Regions from separate parts of the Pseudomonas sp. c313 genome, predicted to be linked through region 3. Evidence: predicted binding sites of a transcription regulator. Region 3 holds the regulator's gene; each other region holds the start of a gene.

Region 1 (4,193 bases), on a different contig from region 3:
TCAGCTCGGCCAGTCCCTGGTCCACCAACTCGCCACCGACAATCAGCGCCGGGCCCTGTTCCCAGGATTCGGGCGGGCAGTCCTTGGCGGCGGGGTTGAGCGGGATGTGCGGGTTGATCTCCATGGGGTAGATACGACAGACCAGTGGCCGGCGCTCATAGATGCGGCACAGCTTGTCTTCGTCAAGATTCCGGCAGGGACCGACGTTATAGGCAGCAAAGGTAATCGCCACATGCGCCTGGGCATTACCGCTGGGGACAACACAGGAACGGCGTTGGGCATGTTCGCGTTGTTGTTCTGGCAAGCCCAGGCCATTGCCGAGGAAACCCTCCACCAGAACGATGACGTTACCGCCGTCCGCCGCCCACTGCCTGGCTTCGTCAAGGGTCAGGGGCACATGATGGTCAGTGCAGCATTTGCCGCAGCCGACACAGGAAAAGTGGGTGGTCATGAGGGTTCGGTCACCAGGCCAGGTTCAGGGGCACACTTGGACGGTGACGGCTTTACACCTCTGTCCAGCGTCCAGGCCTTGTCCGAAGCAAGTTATGCGCCAGGCCTTTATTCCTCAGGGACGAGGTCTCGCAGCACGAACACCATACCCGCGCTTTCATACAGGCGCCGGGCCCGCACATTGGTTTCCAGCACCTTGAGATCGACGAAGCCTTCGCGGCGCTGCTGAAACACCTGAAACACCTGCTGCAACAAGGCCCGGCCCAGGCCCTGGCCTTGAGCGTTGGGATGGATCACCAGGTTCTTGATATAGGCGCTGGTCCAGCATTGCGCCACGCCAACGATGCCGCTGGCGTTACTGGCGACGATGCACAGGGTCGGGTCGAACTCGGCGTCGGTGACGAACTGTTGGCACCACTGCTCAAGGGGGGCAACCCGACCACCGCCCTGTTGATAACCCAGGAGCAGCACGGCGTGGATCGCCGGGGCCAGTTCTTCGTGGTAGTGCTCCAGGCGAATATCTGCAGGCCATTGCGGCGCGGGCAGGGCGCCACGCAAGTCTCGGCGCAGCAACTGGAAATACTCGCCCATCGGTCAGAGGCCCTGCTGCGCCACGGTCTGCGCGGCGACCACCAGGCATTTGGTCAGCTCCGGCGAGGAAAACTTGGTCAACACCGCGTTGGCCCCGGCCAGTCTGGCTTTTTCGCTGTTCATGGCGCTGTCCAGGGAGGTGTGCAGCAGCACATAGAGGTCCTGGAAGTCCGGGGTTTCCCGCAGGGTGCGGGTTAAGGCATAACCGTCCATCTCGGACATTTCGATGTCCGATACCACCACGTTGATCTGTTCGGCGGTGCCTTGCAGCTCCAGTAGGCAATCAATGGCTTCCTTGGCACTGCGGGCGGTGTGGCAATGCAGGCCGAGGTTGCGCAGGGTATGTACCGATTGTTGCAACGCCACCTGGCTGTCATCAACTACCAGGATTCGTGCATGGCCCAGCACTTCGGCCTCTTCCATGCTCAAGTCGGTGGGCGCTACTTCAATCTGCACCGGGGCAATGGCGTGGATGACTTTTTCGATGTCCAGCACCTGCACCAATACCCCGTCGACCTGGGTCACGCCGGTAATGAACGAACGGCTGCCACCGGAACCAAAGGGCGGCGGACGAACGTCGGTGGTCAGGCAGTGGACGATCCGGCTTACCGCTTGTACGTGCAGGCCTTGTTTGGAGCGGCTGACGTCAGTGACGATCAGGCAGCCGCCATCCGGGTCTTCCAGGGGCATTTCCCCCAGGGCCCTGCTCAGGTCGATCACCGACAACGCCGCGCCGCGCAGGGTGGCGATGCCTTTGACGTGAGGGTGAGACTCCGGCAGCTTGGTCAGCGGCGGGCAAGGGATGATTTCACTGACTTTCAGCAGGTTTATGGCCATCAGCTTGCCGCTGCGCAAGGTAAAAAGCAGAAGTGAGAGTGAGTCTGCGCGGGCTTTGGTGGTGGACATAGAAACCTTCTGTGGATCAGGGATGACGATCTATAGGGGGTTATCGACTTGAGTGGCCCATGCTTTAGCATTAAAAGCGGGAGCTACTGGAACCCTGCAGCAGTTGTCGAGCCCCAGCGAGGCTACGACGGACGCACCACCGCAATCAGCTCAGCCCCACACCGAGTTGCACCCGACGCAAGCTGCTACGAGAGTAGCAGCGTTTCGAGGGCGCTTAGCCCTTCCACACCTGCGGGTTGACCAGATCTTGCGGACGCTCGCCCAGCAGCGCGCTGCGCAGGTTATCCAGGGCGCGGTTGGCCATGGCTTCGCGGGTTTCATGGGTGGCCGAGCCGATATGCGGCAAAGTCACCGCGTTGCTGAGTTGGAACAACGGCGACTCGGCCAGCGGCTCCCGTTCGTAGACGTCCAGCCCGGCGCCACGAATCCGCTGGTTTTGCAGGGCTTCGATCAGCGCCGATTCGTCCACCACCGGGCCACGGGAGATATTTACCAGGATCGCGCTGGACTTCATCAGCCCCAGCTCGCGATGGCTGATCAAGTGTTTGGTCTTCTCGCTCAACGGCACCACCAGGCAGACAAAATCTGCCTCGGCCAGCAACTGGTCGAGGCTGCGAAATTGCGCGCCCAGCTCTTGCTCCAACGCGGTCTTGCGGCTGTTGCCGCTGTAGAGGATCGACATATTGAAGCCCAGGCGGCCACGACGGGCGATGGCCGCGCCGATATTGCCCATGCCGACTATTCCTAAGGTCTTGCCGTGCACATCACAACCAAACAACGGCGCACCGACACTGGCTTTCCACTGGCCGGCCTTGGTCCAGGCATCCAGCTCGGCCACTCGGCGGGCGCTGCTCATCAGCAGGGCGAAGGCCAGGTCGGCGGTGCTTTCGGTGAGCACGTCGGGGGTGTTGGTGAGCATGATCCCGCGCTCGTTGAAGTAGGCGACGTCGTAGTTGTCATAGCCCATCGAGACGCTGGAGACCACTTCCAGCTTTGTCGCACCCTCCAACTGTGCCCGCCCGAGCTTGCGGCCCACCCCGATCAGCCCGTGGGCGTGGGGTAGGGCTTCATTGAACTGGGCATTGATATCGCCGAGCTTGGGATTGGGGGCGATAACCTCGAAGTCCTGTTGCAGGCGCTCGATCATTTCGGGAGTGACACGGCTGAAAGCGAGAACGGTCTTTTTCATGGGAGGCGGGCTCATCAATACGGCTGAGAATGCCAAGCACGCTAACATTTATCCGGTATCCGGGCACTGCAAAACCACCAAGACAGTTGCTGCTACAGGGGGGGATCAGTTACTCAACCGCGCCCCACCCAAACTCCCACTCAACTCATACGCCGCCAATTCTGCCTGGTGGGCCGCCAGAATCTCCGGCAATGAACCGCGCAGGTATTCCACCCACGTCTTGATCTTCGCATCCAGGTACTGGCGCGACGGGTAGATGGCGTACAGGTTCAGCTCCTGGGAGCGGTAGTTGGGCATCACCCGCACCAATGTGCCGTTGCGCAGCCCTTCAATGGCCGCATACACCGGCAACAGACCTACACCCATGCCACTGATGATGGCGGTTTTCATCGCGTCGGCGGAGTTCACCAGAAAGGGTGACCGGTTGATGTTGACGCTCTCCTGGCCGTCCGGGCCGTTGAAGGTCCATTTGTCCAGTTGGATCACCGGGCTCACCAGGCGCAGGCAGGAATGGTTAAGCAAATCGCCGGGCCGTTGCGCGCAGCCATTGGCTTTGACGTAAGCGGGCGAGGCACAGGCGATGCTGTAAGTTATCCCCAGGCGCTGGGACACAAAACCCGAATCCGCCAGTTCGCTGGCGAGCACGATGGACACGTCATAGCCCTCGTCCAGCAGGTCTGGCACGCGGTTGGCCAGGGTCAGGTCGAAGGTCACGTCCGGGTGAGTGCGGCGATAGCGGGCGATGGCATCGATCACAAAGTGCTGGCCGATGCCGGTCATGGTGTGCACTTTCAACTGTCCGGAGGGACGCGCGTGGGCATCGCTGGCTTCGGCTTCAGCTTCCTCGACGTACGCCAGGATTTGCTCGCAGCGCAATAAATAGCGTTTGCCAGCCTCTGTCAGGGCGATGCGGCGGGTCGTACGGTTGAGCAGGCGGGTTTGCAGATGGGCCTCAAGGTTTGAGACCGCGCGCGAGACGTTGGCAGTGGTGGTGTCCAGTTGCACGGCGGCGGCGGTGAAGCTGCCGGCCTCGGCCACGCTACTGAACGCGCGCATA
Region 2 (4,193 bases), on a different contig from region 3:
CAGGAAATGCCCCTTGCCTGCCTTTAACCTTACGCTGCTGACGCGCAGAGTATTAACGTTGTAAACGTTCTCAAGAGAAGTTAGCCGTTAATATTCCTGTAAATCTGACGTATAAGCCAATACCACACACCGATTAACCCTTCCGACACCACAAGGAAGATATCTAAACTTCAACGCCTCAACATCCCCTACAGCAAGCCAGGCAAATTAAACGTAGCGACACATAAACAGAGTTACCAAACCAGCGTTTAAAAAATTAAACCGATGCGACGCACTGGCTCCCCTCCATCAATAAAACACTATAAAAAAGTTCGGACTCCCCATAATTTCCAGTAAAAAAAAAGCCCCTTAAACAAGGGGCCTTTTCACAACAGCGCAGATATTTCAGAACAACTTACGGCCCTTGTTGGCCGCAATGCGCATGCGCAGTGCATTGAGCTTGATGAAGCCGGCCGCGTCCGCCTGGTTGTAGGCACCGCCATCTTCTTCAAAAGTAGCGATGTTGGCATCGAACAGCGACTCGTCCGACTTGCGCCCGGTGACGATGACGTTGCCCTTGTACAGTTTCAGGCGCACAACACCGCTCACGTGGGCCTGGGAAGCGTCGATCATCTGTTGCAGCATCAGACGCTCAGGGCTCCACCAGTAGCCGGTGTAGATCAGGCTGGCGTACTTGGGCATCAACTCGTCTTTGAGGTGAGCGACTTCACGGTCCAGGGTGATGGACTCAATGGCGCGGTGAGCACGCAGCATGATGGTGCCGCCTGGGGTTTCGTAGCAGCCACGGGACTTCATGCCCACGTAACGGTTCTCGACGATGTCCAGACGGCCAATACCGTGCTCGCCACCGATACGGTTCAAAGTCGCCAATACGGTGGCAGGGGTCATTTCGACGCCGTCCAGCGCGACGATGTCGCCGTTGCGGTAGGTCAGCTCCAGGTACTGTGCAGTGTCAGGCGCGTTCTCCGGGGAGACGGTCCATTTCCACATGTCTTCTTCGTGCTCGGTCCAGGTGTCTTCCAGCACGCCGCCTTCATAGGAGATGTGCAGCAAGTTGGCGTCCATCGAGTACGGGGACTTCTTCTTGCCGTGGCGCTCGATCGGAATGTTGTGCTTTTCAGCGTAATCCATCAGCTTTTCACGAGACAGCAGGTCCCATTCGCGCCAAGGGGCAATCACTTTCACACCAGGCTTCAACGCATAGGCGCCCAGTTCGAAACGCACCTGGTCGTTGCCCTTGCCGGTGGCGCCATGGGAAATGGCGTCAGCGCCGGTTTCGTTGGCGATTTCGATCAGGCGCTTGGCAATCAACGGACGTGCAATGGAGGTACCCAGCAGGTACTCGCCTTCGTAGACGGTGTTGGCGCGAAACATCGGGAAGACGAAATCGCGGACGAACTCTTCGCGCAGGTCGTCAATGTAGATCTCTTTCACGCCCATGGCTTGCGCCTTGGCACGTGCAGGTTCGACCTCTTCGCCCTGACCCAGGTCAGCGGTGAAGGTCACCACTTCACAGTTATAAGTATCCTGCAGCCACTTGAGGATCACCGAAGTGTCCAGGCCGCCGGAATACGCGAGAACGACCTTGTTTACGTCGGCCATGCCATCACTCCACGGGTTTTACGGAAAGGCGTCGATTCTACCGATCAAAACCGTGAATTTACAGGGGCGCGACAGCAAATGAAGATAAAGCGACAGATTCTGTCGGGCGGGCGACGAATAGCCGCACCTCAGGAGGTGGAGGCGGCGCTACTCGGGGCCTTCGCCTGGGGCGTAGGCTTCTCGGGGGCCGGCACCCGCTCCAGATGAATATTGACACGGCGATTCTTCGCCCGGTTGCCTGGATTGGTGTTCGGTGCCAGCGGGTAACGTTCGCCGTGAAAACGCAAGACAATCTGCGATTCAGGGATGCCGTTGGCCTTGAGAAAGTCCATCACCGCCAGGCCGCGACGCCTTGAAAGGTCACGATTGGCCAGGCGATTGCCGCTGTTGTCCGAGTGGCCGTCCAACTCGATATGATTGACGGTCGGATCGGCCTTGATGAATTCCAGCATCACCAACAGTTTGGCCTTGGCAGCGGCGTCCAGATCGATGCCACCACCGGGAAAACCTACCTCGGCCTGTTTGACCTGCTCGAAATTCATCGGCAGCAATTTCGCGGTACACAACTGATAGTCGCTGTAGGCCTTGTTGAACTTCGCCGGCAATAGACGTATTTCGGAGTAACCCCCATCGCGGCCGTAGTGGCGCACCGTCGGGCTGCGGCCATCGAGCAAGCCATTGAATAAACGCCCGGCCTGGGCCTGGGAGCTGTTGAACAGCACATCACCGCTACCGGCACGCACTGCTCCCAGATTGATATCACCGCGCCCCGGCTGCCACGGCGCTGCTGCCGCCAATAGTGTCGCGGAACCTGCACCCAGAGAGCCGTTATAGGCTTTCAGGCGAAATGTTGCCTGCTCGCCCGCACGGCGCACGAACTCGCCAGAACCAAAATCGCTGATCGGCTGGCTCAAGCGACACTCGAATTTGTCGCCTTCTACCTTCCACTCAATATTCTCCAGACGGGTCTGGAACGTGAGGGCCATCGCGGGCAAGCTGGCGAACACACTGAGCAGGGCTAGATAATGCTGGCGCACGGGAGGCTCCATTGGTTTCTACAACACATCAAGGCGTCATACATCGTTAAGGCATACCCAGGGATATCGGTCGCATCCTGCAAAACTTGATAGCGAGTGCCTGCAAGAGTCTTTTCCGGTAGCATTCCCACCAGATTGACCCGCCTGGAATCCCCAATGTCCGACCGCCTGACCCTGCTGCGTCCCGACGACTGGCATATTCATCTTCGCGATGGTGCAGCGTTGCCCCAAACCGTGGCCGATGTAGCGCGCACGTTTGGCCGCGCCATCATCATGCCTAACCTGGTACCTCCGGTGCGTAACGCCGCGGAAGCCGACGCCTATCGCCAGCGCATTCTCGCTGCACGACCGGCCGGTAGCCGCTTCGAACCGTTGATGGTGCTGTACCTGACCGACCGTACCCAGCCCGAAGAAATTCGCGAGGCCAAGGCCAGCGGCTTTGTCCACGCCGCCAAGATGTACCCGGCCGGCGCAACCACCAACTCAGATTCTGGCGTGACCAGCATAGATAAGATCCTGCCGGCTATCGAAGCCATGGCAGAGGTCGGCATGCCGTTGCTGATCCACGGCGAAGTCACCCGTGGCGATGTCGACGTATTCGATCGCGAGAAGATCTTTATCGACGAGCATATGCGTCGCGTGGTCGAGCTGTTCCCGACCCTTAAAGTCGTGTTCGAACACATCACCACTGCTGATGCCGTGCAGTTCGTCACAGAGGCCTCGGCCAACGTCGGCGCGACCATCACTGCGCATCACTTGCTGTACAACCGCAACCACATGCTGGTGGGCGGGATTCGGCCGCACTTCTACTGCCTGCCGATCCTCAAGCGAAACACCCATCAGGTCGCACTGCTCGATGCCGCCACCAGTGGCAGCGAGAAGTTCTTCCTCGGCACAGACTCCGCGCCCCACGCCCAGCACGCCAAGGAAGCTGCGTGTGGTTGTGCCGGCTGCTACACCGCCTATGCCGCAATCGAGCTGTACGCCGAGGCGTTCGAGCAACGCAACGCCCTGGACAAGCTTGAAGGTTTCGCCAGCCTCAATGGCCCGCGCTTCTACGGGCTGGCGGCGAATACCGACCGCATTACCCTGGTTCGTGAAGACTGGACCGCCCCAACCAGCCTGCCATTTGGCGAGCTGACCGTAATCCCGCTGCGCGCCGGTGAAACACTGCGCTGGCGCCTGCTGGAGGAACACCCGTGAGTGAAGACCATTTCGACGACGACCAGGAACACGGTGGTGGCGGTTCCCGTCACCCGATGGCCGAGCGTTTCCGTGGCTACCTGCCAGTGGTCATTGATGTAGAAACCGGCGGCTTCAACTGCGCCACCGACGCCTTGCTGGAAATTGCTGCCGTCACCATCGGCATGGATGAACAGGGTTTCGTGTTTCCGGAACACACCCACTTCTTTCGCGTCGAACCATTCGAAGGCGCCAACATCGAGGCGGCCGCCCTGGAGTTCACCGGGATCAAGCTCGATCATCCGCTGCGCATGGCCGTCAGCGAAGAAACCGCGCTGACCGACATTTTTCGCGGTGTACGCAAGGCCTTGA
Region 3 (4,193 bases):
TTCTCGGCGATGTGACAGCACTCCACCAGCTCATGGAGCTGGAGGAAGCCGGCGCCCCCTTTTACAGTGTGAAAACCGCGAAAAATTGCATTGAGCAGGTTCGCATCATCCGGTCGGCTTTCCAGCTCAACCAGTTGCTCGGACAGTTGCTCCAAAATTTCGCCGGCCTCTACAAGAAAATCCTGAAGGATTTCTTCATCGGCGCCGAAGCTCATGTACGTGTGCTCCTAAAATCCAAGACTGGACAGCAAATCGTCTACGTCATCTTGCCCTGACATAACGTCTTCACGTTTATCGGCATGAATCTGCGGACCTTCACCCTTGGCGAGGTGTTTTTGTGGATCTTTTTCCGAGAGGATCGCTTCGCGGTCATGTTCAATACCGGCAAAACGATCCACCTGCCCGGCCATCAGCACCAGTTTGAGCAAATTGCTTTCCACTTCAGTGACCAGTTGGGTCACTCGTTTGATCACCTGGCCGGTGAGGTCCTGGTAATCCTGGGCCAGCAGAATGTCGTTGAGGTTGCTGGAAACCGTGCGGTTTTCCTGCTCACTGCGCGACAGAAACCCTTCGACCCGACGCGCCAGCTCACGAAATTCTTCGGCGCCCACTTCCCGGCGCATGAAACGGCCCCAGTCGGTGCCCAGCGCCTTGGCTTCATTGGACATGCCGTTGACCAGAGGCGTGGCGTTTTCCACCAGATCCATGGTGCGGTTCGCCGCCGCCTCAGTCAGCCTGACCACATAGGACAGGCGTTCGGTGGCATCGGTGATTTGCGAGATTTCTTCGGCCTGGGGCATGTGCGGGTCAATCTGAAAATTGACGATTGCACTGTGCAACTCACGGGTGAGTTTGCCCACTTCCTGGTACAGGCCGCGATCACGGGTCTGGTTAAGCTCATGGATCAACTGCACCGCATCGCCGAACCGGCCTTTTTCAAGGCTTTCGACCAACTGGTGAGCATGTTTTTTCAGGGTCGATTCGAAATCGGCCTGCGATGATTCGTTATGCTCCATAGCTCCCCCGTGGCGACATCAATGGTTGATGCGTTCGAAGATTTTTTCGATCTTCTCTTTCAAGGCCAATGCGGTGAATGGCTTGACCACGTAGCCGTTGACCCCGGCCTGGGCGGCTTCGATGATCTGTTCACGCTTGGCTTCGGCGGTCACCATCAGCACGGGAAGGCTGCGCAGTTTTTCATCAGCGCGCACATGACGCAGCAAATCGATACCGGTCATGCCCGGCATGTTCCAGTTGGTTACCAGAAAGTCGATGCTCCCGCTGTTGAGGATCGGAATCGCTGTAATGCCGTCATCCGCCTCGACCGTGTTAGTGAACCCAAGGTCACGCAACAGGTTTTTTATGATCCGCCGCATCGTTGAGAAGTCATCAACGATGAGGATTTTCATGTTCTTGTCCAATTCGACCTCCAAGCAGTCTTAAACGCGTCCAGCACCTGGCGCGCCATTTCAATCAACAGGCGTTACACAAAAAGGACTGCTGGGGTACACCACGGGCTAACCCGCCCACACCAAGAGCATGGACGGTGTCGTTCGCAGTGTCCCCACACTGCCTGTCAGCGCGCTCGCCACTCTCCCAAACGCCCCCGCAAGCGGGCCGCGCACTGGCTGTGTAACTGGCTGACCCGCGATTCGCTGACCCCCAGGACCTCACCGATTTCCTTGAGGTTCAGCTCTTCGTCGTAGTACAGCGCCAACACTAGTCGCTCACGCTCCGGCAAATTGGCAATCGCGTCCGCCAGTGCGCCCTGGAAGCGTTCATCTTCCAGATCGCGCGACGGTTCAAGATGAGCACTCGCGCCGTCCTCATGCAGCCCTTCATGTTCGCCGTCCTGCAACAGGTCGTCGAAACTGAACAAGCGACTGCCCAAGGTATCGTTCAAAATCCCGTAGTAATCGTCGAGACTCAATTGGAGTTCGGCCGCAACTTCGTGATCTTTAGCGTCACGACCGGTTTTTGCTTCAATTGAGCGAATTGCGTCACTTACCATGCGGGTATTGCGGTGGACCGAACGCGGCGCCCAATCACCTTTACGCACTTCGTCGAGCATCGCGCCACGGATACGGATACCCGCATACGTCTCGAAACTCGCACCCTTGCTCGCGTCATATTTGGTCGACACTTCGAGCAAGCCGATCATGCCTGCCTGGATCAGGTCTTCGACCTGGACGCTGGCAGGCAAGCGTGCCAGCAAGTGGTAGGCAATGCGCTTGACCAAGGGCGCATAGCGCTCAATCAATTCGCCTTGGCTATCACGAGCCGAACTCTTGTAAAGGTTATAGCCGCTGGCTGTCATAACACCGGTCCTGCGCTCGTCTGATGCACCAATCGCTCGACGAAAAACTCCAGATGCCCCCGGGGATTGGCGGGCAACGGCCAAGTATCGACCTTCTGAGCAATAGCCTTGAACGCCAGTGCGCACTTCGAACGAGGGAATGCTTCATAGACTGCACGCTGCTTTTGCACAGCCTTGCGCACACACTCGTCATAGGGAACTGCGCCAACATATTGTAAGGCGACATCGAGGAAGCGATCCGTGACCTTGGTCAACTTGGCGAACAGGTTGCGTCCTTCCTGCGGGCTTTGGGCCATGTTGGCCAGCACGCGAAAGCGGTTCATGCCGTAGTCGCGGTTAAGCAGTTTGATCAGGGCGTAGGCGTCGGTGATCGAGGTGGGCTCGTCGCAGACCACCAGCAACACTTCTTGCGCTGCGCGCACAAAGCTGACCACGGACTCACCAATCCCGGCGGCGGTGTCGATCACCAGCACGTCGAGGTTGTCGCCAATATCGCTGAAGGCCTGAATCAGGCCCGCATGCTGCGCCGGGCTCAGATGCACCATACTCTGGGTGCCAGAGGCAGCCGGCACGATGCGAACCCCGCCGGGCCCCTGCAACAGCACGTCGCGCAGCTCACAGCGGCCTTCGATGACATCGGCCAATGTATGTTTGGGCGTCAGTCCCAGCAGAACGTCAACGTTCGCCAGTCCCAGGTCGGCATCCAGCAGCATGACGCGGCGGCCAAGCTCTGCCAGGGCCAGGGACAAATTCACTGACACGTTAGTTTTCCCGACGCCACCTTTGCCGCCGGTCACCGCGATCACCTGTACGGGATGCATGCTGCCCATTTTATTTCTTTACCTTGTCTTGCTTAGACGCAGGCTACATGAGGTGGTCGCGCGAACTGCTGGCAGACCATCGATGTAGGTACTTTTTTGCACTGTCGTTTTAAAATTGAAGGCCATGTTGCCCTCAGCCGACCCGTTTGGCCGGACTGTGGTAGAGATCCGCGAACATGTCAGCCATCGCTTCCTCACTGGGTTCTTCCTGCATTTGCACGCTGACAGCACGGCTGACCAACTGATGACGGCGCGGCAGATGTAAATCATCCGGAATCCGCGGCCCGTCGGTCAGGTAGGCGACCGGTAATTCATGACTAATTGCCAAACTCAGCACCTCGCCCAGACTCGCCGTTTCGTCGAGTTTAGTCAGGATGCAGCCCGCCAGCCCACAACGCTTGTAACTGTGATACGCAGCGGTGAGAACCTGTTTTTGGCTGGTTGTTGCAAGCACCAGATAATTTTTTGACTTGATCCCGCGCCCAGCCAGGCTTTCCAGCTGCATGCGCAGGGCCGGATCGCTGGCTTGCAGGCCAGCGGTGTCGATCAACACCACGCGTTTGCGCAGCAGCGGATCGAGGGCGTTGGCCAACGACTGGCCTGGATCGACATGGGTCACCGGCACGTTGAGGATGCGGCCCAGGGTCTTGAGCTGTTCCTGGGCGCCAATGCGGTAGCTATCCATGCTCACCAGCGCGATGTTCTGCGCGCCGTACTTGAGCACGTATCGGGCTGCCAGCTTGGCCAGGGTGGTGGTCTTGCCCATGCCGGCAGGGCCGACCATGGCAATCACGCCACCCTCTTCCAGGGGTTCGATTTCCGGGGTAGCAATCATCCGCGCCAGATGGGCCAGCAACATGCGCCAAGCCTGGCGAGGCTCTTCAATTTCGGTGGTCAGCGCCAACAGATCGCGGGACAACGGGCCGGACAGGCCGATGCGTTGCAGGCGGCGCCAGAGGTTGGCCTGTTGCGGTTTGCTGCCCTGCAATTGGTTCCACGCCAACGAGCCAAGCTGCACTTCCAGCAGCTCACGCAGGCCGTTGAGTTCAAAACGC

What was found. Region 3 encodes FliA, which starts transcription of late flagellar genes. Its sites were predicted from a motif close to CTAAAGTTTNNNNNNNNNNNGCCGNTAA; they were not measured.
Region 1: ACZRKZ_RS10750 (chemotaxis protein CheW) is a predicted target of FliA. The motif match lies at 1,988-2,015, and genes of this name have one in related genera.
Region 2: ACZRKZ_RS11360 (flagellar protein MotY) is a predicted target of FliA. The motif match lies at 2,703-2,730, and genes of this name have one in related genera.

What each region holds. Positions count from the first base shown of each region.
Region 1 covers NZ_JBUZRD010000003.1:269,377-273,569, forward strand. Annotated here, with positions in the region: gene ACZRKZ_RS10740 (YkgJ family cysteine cluster protein) at 1-451, opposite strand, end outside; gene ACZRKZ_RS10745 (GNAT family N-acetyltransferase) at 559-1,041, opposite strand; gene ACZRKZ_RS10750 (chemotaxis protein CheW) at 1,045-1,947, opposite strand; gene ACZRKZ_RS10755 (2-hydroxyacid dehydrogenase) at 2,162-3,136, opposite strand; gene ACZRKZ_RS10760 (LysR family transcriptional regulator) at 3,242-4,193, opposite strand, start outside.
Region 2 covers NZ_JBUZRD010000003.1:404,952-409,144, reverse strand. Annotated here, with positions in the region: gene ACZRKZ_RS11365 (argininosuccinate synthase) at 385-1,602, opposite strand; gene ACZRKZ_RS11360 (flagellar protein MotY) at 1,731-2,639, opposite strand; gene pyrC (dihydroorotase) at 2,796-3,842, shown strand; gene rnt (ribonuclease T) at 3,839-4,193, shown strand, end outside.
Region 3 covers NZ_JBUZRD010000001.1:680,471-684,663, reverse strand. Annotated here, with positions in the region: gene ACZRKZ_RS03355 (chemotaxis protein CheA) at 1-215, opposite strand, end outside; gene ACZRKZ_RS03350 (protein phosphatase CheZ) at 228-1,016, opposite strand; gene ACZRKZ_RS03345 (chemotaxis response regulator CheY) at 1,035-1,409, opposite strand; gene fliA (RNA polymerase sigma factor FliA) at 1,577-2,317, opposite strand; gene fleN (flagellar synthesis regulator FleN) at 2,314-3,147, opposite strand; gene flhF (flagellar biosynthesis protein FlhF) at 3,272-4,193, opposite strand, start outside.